DNA from 2 places in the Mesorhizobium sp. ArgA1 genome. Region 1 is predicted to be linked to the other one. Evidence: riboswitches for the same ligand, from Rfam matches in the RefSeq annotation. Region 1 holds a riboswitch; the other holds the start of a gene.
What was found. Region 1 has a riboswitch for S-adenosylmethionine ahead of ACWGTI_RS16060 (O-succinylhomoserine sulfhydrylase). Riboswitches for the same ligand answer to the same signal wherever they lie in the genome.
Positions count from the first base shown of each region.

Region 2: linked by a shared signal. The riboswitch ahead of metX (homoserine O-acetyltransferase MetX) and the one ahead of ACWGTI_RS16060 (O-succinylhomoserine sulfhydrylase) in region 1 are both predicted to bind S-adenosylmethionine.

Region 1 covers NZ_JBSKBQ010000006.1:56,677-61,088, reverse strand. Annotated here, with positions in the region: gene ACWGTI_RS16065 (glycosyltransferase) at 53-1,207, shown strand; gene ACWGTI_RS16060 (O-succinylhomoserine sulfhydrylase) at 1,247-2,437, opposite strand; SAM riboswitch at 2,495-2,572, opposite strand; gene ACWGTI_RS16055 (2'-deoxycytidine 5'-triphosphate deaminase) at 2,652-3,746, shown strand; gene ACWGTI_RS16050 (ABC transporter substrate-binding protein) at 3,848-4,412, shown strand, end outside.
Region 2 covers NZ_JBSKBQ010000001.1:1,214,718-1,219,129, forward strand. Annotated here, with positions in the region: gene ACWGTI_RS05920 (prephenate/arogenate dehydrogenase family protein) at 1-232, opposite strand, end outside; gene hisC (histidinol-phosphate transaminase) at 238-1,347, opposite strand; SAM riboswitch at 1,493-1,570, shown strand; gene metX (homoserine O-acetyltransferase MetX) at 1,631-2,800, shown strand; gene metW (methionine biosynthesis protein MetW) at 2,841-3,455, shown strand; gene ACWGTI_RS05940 (phosphatase) at 3,471-3,863, opposite strand; gene ACWGTI_RS05945 (DUF1330 domain-containing protein) at 4,052-4,372, opposite strand.

The DNA.
Region 1 (4,412 bases):
CTGTTGAAAACGGTCGCTCGTGGCCGCTTTTTCCCGGAGTGACCAGATCTCGATGGAACTGACATTCATAGCAGCGCTGCTTTCGATACTCCTGCTCCTCTCCAACCTCGCCAGCATTGTGCTGGCCTCGCTTAGCCTGAAGCGGCCGCTCCTCATCACGCCGCCCGCTGCAAAGGCGGCACCAGTCTCGATCGTCGTGCCGTCGCGCGGCGTGGAGGCTTTCACGCGGGAGACGCTTCAGCGCGCCTTCTCCCTCGACTGGCCGCATTACGAGCTGATCTTCTGCGTCGCCCATTCCGAAGACCCCGTGGTCAAGCTTATCAACGCTGCAATCGCCCACCATCCCGAGATTCCGGCACAGCTCCTCATCGGCGATGACCGGGTCAGCGCCAACCCGAAGCTCAACAACTGCGTCAAGGGCTGGCTGGCGGCGCAGCACGACTGGGTCATCCTGGCCGATTCCAACGTGCTGATGCCTGTCGACTACGTACAGCATCTGATGGCGGCCTGGCGGCCGGACACCGGGCTTGTCTGCTCGACCCCGATCGGCTCGCGGCCGGATGGGTTCTGGGCCGAGGTCGAATGCGCCTTCCTCAACACGCTGCAGGCGCGCTGGCAATATGCCGGCGAAGCCCTTGGCCTCGGCTTTGCCCAGGGCAAGAGCATGCTGTGGAACAAGCCGATGCTTGACGCCAATGGCGGCATCGAGGCGCTTGCCGCGGAGATCGCCGAAGATGCTGCCGCGACCAAGCTGGTCAATGGGCTCGGCCTGCACGTCAATCTCGTTGCCTCGCCGTTCGAACAGCCGCTCGGCCAGCGCACCTTTGCCGAGATCTGGTCGCGCCAGACGCGCTGGGCGCGGCTGCGCCGCGTCACCTTCCCGCTGTTCTACACGCCCGAAATCCTGACCGGCGCGGCGGTGCCGTTGCTGCTGGCGCTGGTCGCAGCGGCAAGCGCCGGCGTCAGCCTGCCGACCACGGCCTTGGCTGTCCTGGCCTTTGCCTACGTGCCGGAATGCCTGCTCGCCTGGGCCAAAGGCTGGTATTTGTCGCCGCGCATCGTCACCGCCATGATCGTGCGCGATGTGATGCTTCCCGCCATCTGGGCGCGCGGCTGGCTCGGCGGCGCGGTCGAATGGCGCGGCAATGCCATGACCATCCGCACCAGGGCGATGACGGACCTGGAAGAGGCCTCGTCGGGCGCCTGATCGACGCCGGGCTTTTGCCTCGCTTTTCGGACCAGGCCGCTACTTGGCCGCCTTCAGCGCCTGTTCGACGTCATCGAGCAGATCATCCGTATCCTCGAGACCAACCGACAGCCTCAGCGTTCCCGGCCCGATGCCGAGCTCGGCGCGCGCCTCGTCGCTGAGGTTCTTGTGCGTCGTCGTCGCCGGATGGGTGATCAGGCTCTTGGCGTCGCCGAGATTGTTGGAGATCAGCACGATGTCGAGCGCGTTCTGCAAGGCGAAAGCGGCCTGCTTGCCGCCCTTGACGTCGAGGCAGATCAGCGTCGAGCCGCCAGTCATCTGCTTCTTGACGATATCGGCCTGCGGGTGGTCGGCGCGGCCGGGATAGATGACGCGGGCGATCTGCGGCTGCCCGGCCAGGAAGTCGGCGATCTTGGCCGCACTTTCCGTCTGCTGGCGCACGCGCACGGGCAATGTTTCCAGGCCCTTCAGCAGCGTCCAGGCGTTGAACGGCGACAGGCTCGGACCGGTGTGGCGGAAATAGTCGTGCAGATTCTCGTCGATCCACTTCTTGTCCGACAGGATGATGCCACCCAGGCAGCGTCCCTGGCCGTCAATGTGCTTGGTGGCGGAATAGACGACGATGTGGGCGCCGAGCAGCAAGGGCTTCTGCTGCAAGGGCGTGGCAAAGACATTGTCGACGATCAGCCTGGCGCCGATCGAGGTCGCCAGCGATGCGACGGCGGCAATGTCGACCACTTCCAAGGTCGGATTGGTAGGGCTTTCCAGGAAGAACAGTTTCGTGTTCGGCCTGACCGCCTTTTCCCAGTTGGCGATGTCGGTGCCGTCGACCAGCGTCGCCTCGATGCCGTATTTCGGCGCCAGCGTCTCGACCACCCAGCGGCAGGAGCCGAACAGCGCGCGCGCCGCAACGATATGGTCGCCGGCCTTGGCGCTGCACAAAAGGGCGGCCGTCACCGCCGCCATGCCCGATGCGGTGGCGCGCGCATCTTCGGCACCTTCCAGCGCGCACATGCGCTTTTCGAACATGTCGACGGTCGGGTTGGCGTAGCGCGAATAGATGAAGCCAGGCTCCTCGCCCTTGAAACGGGCTTCGGCGGCCTGTGCCGTTTCATAGACATAGCCTTGGGTCAGGTACATCGCTTCCGACGTTTCGCCGAACTGGGAACGCAGCGTTCCCCCGTGCACGAGTGCGGTCTGAGGCTTCCAGTTACGCTTCTTGGTGCTCATCGTTTTTGTTCCAGACACAAAAAAACCGGCCGCGAAAGTCGCAACCGGTCCATACGGCCTTGCGGCCCGACGGTCCTTTAGCGACTTGTTTAACGTGGCTGCAAGCCGACCGGCCAAATCACCACGGGATAACGACCCTTTAGACCTCAGCCATGCTTGCGTCAATTGCCGGCTTCATTAAGAGGTTTGTACCAGTTGGAATGGAGCCAGCCTTTTGCGGCAGACAGGCATTCTTCCCGATCAGGACATTTCCGCGCTGTTTCAGTCCGGCGCGCTGAAGTCGCCGCGCGCGCTCGACGCCGACCAGGTCCAGCCGGCCAGCCTCGATCTCAGGCTCGGTGACAAGGCTTTTCGCGTACGCGCCTCCTTCCTGCCGGGTCCCGACCATTTGGTGGCCGACAAGCTTCACCGGCTGAAACTGCACGAGTTCAGTCTCGCCGAGGGCGCGGTGCTGGAAACCGGTTGCGTCTACATCGTGCCGCTGCTCGAAAGCCTGGCGCTGCCTGCAAACGTGTCCGCCTCGGCCAATCCGAAGAGTTCGACCGGACGGCTCGATATCTTCACCCGGGTGATGACCGATCGCGGCCACGAGTTCGACAAGATCGCCGCCGGCTATCATGGGCCGCTCTATCTGGAGGTCAGCCCGCGCACCTTCCCGATTGTCGTGCGTGCGGGCTCGCGGCTGTCGCAGATCAGATTCCGCACCGGCAATGCACTCCTGTCGGAGAGCGAACTCAAGGAATTGCACCACGCGGAAATGCTGGTGGCGACCGAGCCGCCCAACATTTCCGGCGGCGGCATTGCGCTGTCCATCGACCTTGACGGCGATCGGAACGGCCTGGTGGGCTATCGCGGCAAGCATCACACCGGACTGGTCGACGTCGACAAGCGCGCCGCGCAGAACGTCGTCGATTTCTGGGAGCCGCTCTACAAGAGCGGCGCCGGCGAACTGGTGCTCGATCCCGACGAATTCTACATCCTGGTCAGCCGTGAGGCGGTGCACGTGCCGCCGCTCTACGCCGCCGAGATGACGCCCTTCGATCCGCTGGTCGGTGAATTCCGCGTCCACTATGCCGGCTTCTTCGATCCCGGCTTCGGCCATTCGGCGTCCGGCGGCACCGGCAGCCGGGCAGTGCTCGAAGTGCGCAGCCACGAAGTGCCGTTCATTCTCGACCATGGCCAGATCGTTGGCCGGCTGGTCTACGAGCACATGCTGAAGCGGCCGCAGGCGCTGTACGGCACCGATCTCGGTTCCAACTACCAGGCCCAAGGCCTGAAACTCTCCAAGCATTTCCGAACCGCCGGCTGAAGCTTGATCACCGCCAGGCAAAATACTTGCCTGCGTTGCCCCGCCATGCTTGGCTGCCTTTCGGTGGCCGGCAAGAGACCGGCGCGTAAGGGGAACCAAAAATGCAGATATCAAGATGGATCATATCGGCAGCCGGCGCTGCCATGCTGGTGATGGCGGCCGGCTCGCTGGCACAGGCGCAGGAAAAATTGAAGATCGGCACTGAGGGCGCCTATCCGCCCTTCAACACCATCACCGCGGACGGCAAGGTCGAAGGCTTCGACATCGATATCGCCAATGCGCTCTGTGCGCAGATGAAGGTTGAATGCGAGATTGTCACCCAGGACTGGGACGGCATCATTCCGGCGCTGCAGGCGAAAAAATTCGACGCCATCATCGCCTCGATGAGCATCACCGAGGAGCGCAAGAAGCAGGTGGCCTTCACCAACAAATACTACACCACGCCGCTGGCGCTTGTGGCGCCGAAGGACAGCGACCTCACCTCCACCGAACCGGCCGCCCTTGCCGGCAAGACGGTGGGCGCGCAGGCCTCGACCACCCAAGCCGACTACGCCCAGAATGCCTACGGCAAGGCCGGTGCCGAGGCAAAACTTTATCCGACCCAGGAAGAGGCGATTACCGACCTGCAGAATGGCCGCCTCGATGCGGTGATTTCGGACAAGTTCG
Region 2 (4,412 bases), on a different contig from region 1:
AGCCGACCGGCACCGAAACGACGACAAGGTCGGCATCGCGAACCGCTTCTTTTGCGTCTGCAGTATAGGACTCACCGAGACCAAGCTCCTTCGCACGCGCCAGCGTGGTCGGGCTGCGCGTCGCGATGGCGACATGCCTGGCCAAACCTTCGCGGCGGATGACGCGTGCCAGTGACGAGCCGATCAGGCCGATGCCGACCAGCGCGATTTTCTCGAACATCGGTGATGTCATGTGCTTCAGCTTTTCAGGAATGTCGTGAGCGCGGCAATCACACCGCGATTGGCTTCTTCCGTGCCGACGCTCATGCGCAGCGCGTTGGGGAAGCCATACCCGGTAACCCGCCGCAATATATAGCCGCGCTGGGTGAGATACTCGTCCGCTGCCTCTGCCGAATGCTTCTTGTCCTGCGGAAAGTGGATGAGGACGAAATTGCCGACACTCGGCGTCACCCTGAGACCAAGCTTCGTCAGCTCTTCATTCAGCCAGGTAAGCCAGGTCTCATTGTGCAACGAACTGCGCTCGACATGGGCGCGGTCGCGGATCGCCGCGATGCCGGCCTCGATCGCCGTTGCATTGACGTTGAAAGGCCCGCGGATGCGGTTGATCGCATCGACGATGTGCAGCGGGCCATACATCCAGCCGATGCGCGCGCCGCCAAGGCCGAGCTTGGAGAAGGTGCGGGTCATGACCACATTCTGCGCACTGCCCGCCAGCTCGATGCCGGCCTCATAGTCGTTGCGTCGCACATATTCGGCATAGGCCGCGTCAAGCACCAGAAGCACATTGCCCGGCAGCGCGGCATGGAGCCGACGCACCTCCTGGAACGGCAAATAGGTTCCGGTCGGATTGTTGGGATTGGCGAGAAAGATGATTTTGGTCCGCGGCGTAACCGCAGCCAGGATCGCGTCGACATCGGCGCGCTCCTCGGTCTCTTTGACCGCAACCGGCCTGGCCCCCGCCGACTGGATGTAGATCTTGTAGACCATGAAGGCGTGTTCGGTAAAAATCGCCTCGTCGCCCGGCGCCAGATAGGTCTGCGCCAGCAGGCCCAAAATCTCGTCCGAGCCGTTGGAGCAGATTATGTTTGCCGGGTTGAGACCGTGCACTTCGGCGATCGCCTCGCGCAGCCGGCGGGCCGTGCCGTCGGGATAGACGTCGAGCCTGGCGGCAACTTCACGCGCGGCCTCGATTGCCTTCGGTGAGGGCCCGAGCGGGTTCTCGTTGGACGACAATTTATGGACCTTGGCGACGCCGGCCGGCGCCGTACTCTTGCCCGGCACATAGGCTTCTATGTCCATGATGCCCGCGCGGGGCGTCGGCCGTGCCTTGTCCGCTTTATTGTCCATGTCGCAAATCCGTCTGAAATGCCGCCGTCCGGAGGCCGCAGCGGAAATACAAGCCGTGGCCGCTGTTGTCGAGAGGCTGCTGGGGCGTGCAATGCCTGGTCCCACCCTGGCCGTTGACGCCGGGCCGCGCGAGTTCTAGAAGAACGCGACGTTCCGTGGTGATTTGGCCGGTCGGCTTGCAGCCACGTTAAACAACTCGCTAAAGGGCCGTTTGCGTGACGTAACCGGCTTTGCGATCGCATTGCCGGTTTTTTATTGCCTGACGGCGGGCAAGGAGAGTCACATGACCGCGCTCCGCGCTACAAAAACCAACAACGAGGCCGACAACCCGTCGAGCCCCGTGTTGCATTTCGGCGCCGACAAGCCGCTGAAGCTCGACGCCGGCACGCTTTTGTCGCCATTCCAGATCGCCTACCAGACCTACGGCACGCTGAACGACGCCCGCTCCAACGCCATCCTTGTCTGCCACGCCCTGACCGGCGACCAGCATGTCGCCAGCACCAATCCGGTGACCGGCAAACCGGGCTGGTGGGAAGTGCTGATCGGCCCCGGCAGGATCATCGACACCAACCGCTTCTTCGTCATCTGCTCCAACGTCATCGGCGGCTGCCTCGGCTCGACCGGTCCGGCCTCGACCAATCCGGCCACCGGCAAGCCCTATGGGCTCGACCTGCCAATCATAACCATCCGCGACATGGTGCGGGCGCAGCTGATGCTGGTCGACCATTTCGGCATCGAAAAATTGTTTTGTGTGCTCGGCGGCTCGATGGGCGGCATGCAGGTGCTGGAATGGGCATCGTGCTATTCCGAGCGCGTCTTCTCGGCGCTGCCGATCGCCACCGGCGCGCGCCATTCCTCGCAGAACATCGCCTTCCACGAGGTCGGCCGCCAGGCCGTCATGGCCGACCCAGACTGGCATGGCGGCAAATATTTCGAGCATGGTGCGCGCCCGGAAAAGGGACTGGCGGTGGCGCGCATGGCCGCCCACATCACCTATCTGTCGGAGGCCGCCCTGCACAGGAAATTCGGCCGCAATCTGCAGGATCGCGAAGCGCTGACCTTCGGTTTCGATGCCGATTTCCAGATCGAAAGCTATCTGCGCCACCAAGGCATGACCTTCGTCGACCGCTTCGATGCCAACTCCTACCTCTACATGACCCGTTCGATGGACTATTTCGACCTTGCCGCCGACCATGGCGGCCGGCTGGCCGATGCCTTCGCCGGCACAAAGACGCGATTTTGCCTGGTCTCCTTCACCTCGGACTGGCTGTTCCCGACAGAGGAGAGCCGCTCGATCGTGCATGCACTCAACGCCGCCGGCGCTTCCGTCTCCTTCGTCGAGATCGACACCGATCGCGGCCATGACGCCTTCCTGCTCGACGAGCCGGAACTGTTCGCCGCCATCAACGGCTTCATCGGCTCCGCTGCAAGGGCGAGAGGGCTCAGCGCATGACCCCTAGAAGTTGCAGACTTTTCGGCCAGGGATCGAAGCAATGAGCGTCAACCGCGCCCAGCGCGTCGACCTCGAAGTCGTCGCCGGCCTCATCCCGCCGCTCTCGCGGGTGCTCGACGTCGGCTCCGGCGACGGCCTGCTGCTCGAACTCCTGCAGGAGACCAAGCAGGTCGACGGTCGCGGGCTGGAACTGTCGCAGCGCGGCGTCAATGAGTGCGTGGCGCGCGGCCTCTCGGTCATCCAGGGCGACGCCGACACCGACCTCGAATTCTATCCCGACAAGGGTTTTGACTTCGTCGTCCTGTCGCAGACGCTGCAGGCGACCCGCAACCCGAAGCTGGTGCTCGACGAACTCTTGCGGATCGGCAACCGCGCCATCGTCTCCTTCCCCAATTTCGGCCATTGGCGGGTGCGGCTGTCGCTGTTCTTCAAGGGACGGATGCCGGTGACCGAGGATCTGCCCTATTCCTGGTACGACACGCCCAACATCCACTTCTGCACCATCCGCGACTTCGTCAACCTGGTCGAGGAGCTCGGCGCCTCGGTGGAAAGGGCGACCGCGCTCGACGGCAACGGCCAGAAGATCGGCCTGTCAATGCCATGGTGGTTCTGGAATTTCTTCGGCCAGCAGGCGGTGTTCTTGCTGAAGCGGTAGAGTTTGCCGGAGACGCTACCCGGCGTACTCGACAAAGGTGTGATCTTCGCCAGCAAGCTCGCCCGCGATGATCGAGGCGATCTTTTCCCAGTCGCCACCGGCCAGGCCAGCGCCGATTTTCGGATAGCCGATGCGTTTGCCGGTGAATTGGACCTTGACTGCCCGCATGACCTTTCGGATCGCCTCATAGTCGGCTTTCACACCCTGCCCTTGCCAGTGGAATTGCGTGTAGCCGTTGACGATATGAAAGGTCCGGTCCCCACGCCTGATCTCGGCGACCGATATGCGTCCGAGCTTGGCGGGATCGCCCTTCACGGTCGCGCGGTCGGCCGCATAGGCCTCGGGAAAGCGCTGCTTTAATGGACAGCGCAATGCCTTTGCCCATCGCGCACTGGCAATTGCAGCCATGCACGATGACATCGAATTGCCCATCGAGCGCAAGTTGCAGCAGATCGCCGCGAATCGTCTGCATCGACATGGAAATCTGGCCTCCCAGTGACGGCGTTTGCCCCCAGTTGGAGCGGCAATTTCAGCGTGCGCCTGTCTGACCATCGCAAAACTGCGATTTACGCGACAATCGAATTCTTGATCCCCACCTATTCCAGCACGTCGGTTGCCTTGTGCGAAGGCCCGACGCCGTCAACCAGGACCACATCGGCGTCGGAGTTGTCGGTACGCAACGCCAGGATCTGCCGATAGGCTGATGACTCGTACCAGCCGCGCGCATGTTCCTTGTCTGGAAACTCGATGATGATCAGGTGTCCGGGCCAATCGTTCTCAATCACGTCCAGCTCGCCGCCATGAACAAGATAACGGCCACCAAACGGTGCAAGTGTTGCATCGATCTTCTGCAGATACTCGACAATCTGCGGACCCATTGTGACTTGGCGCATATGGGCGACGGCGTAGGCGGTCATGGCTGAACTCCCTGTGTAGTCGAAGCCGAACAACCGGCCT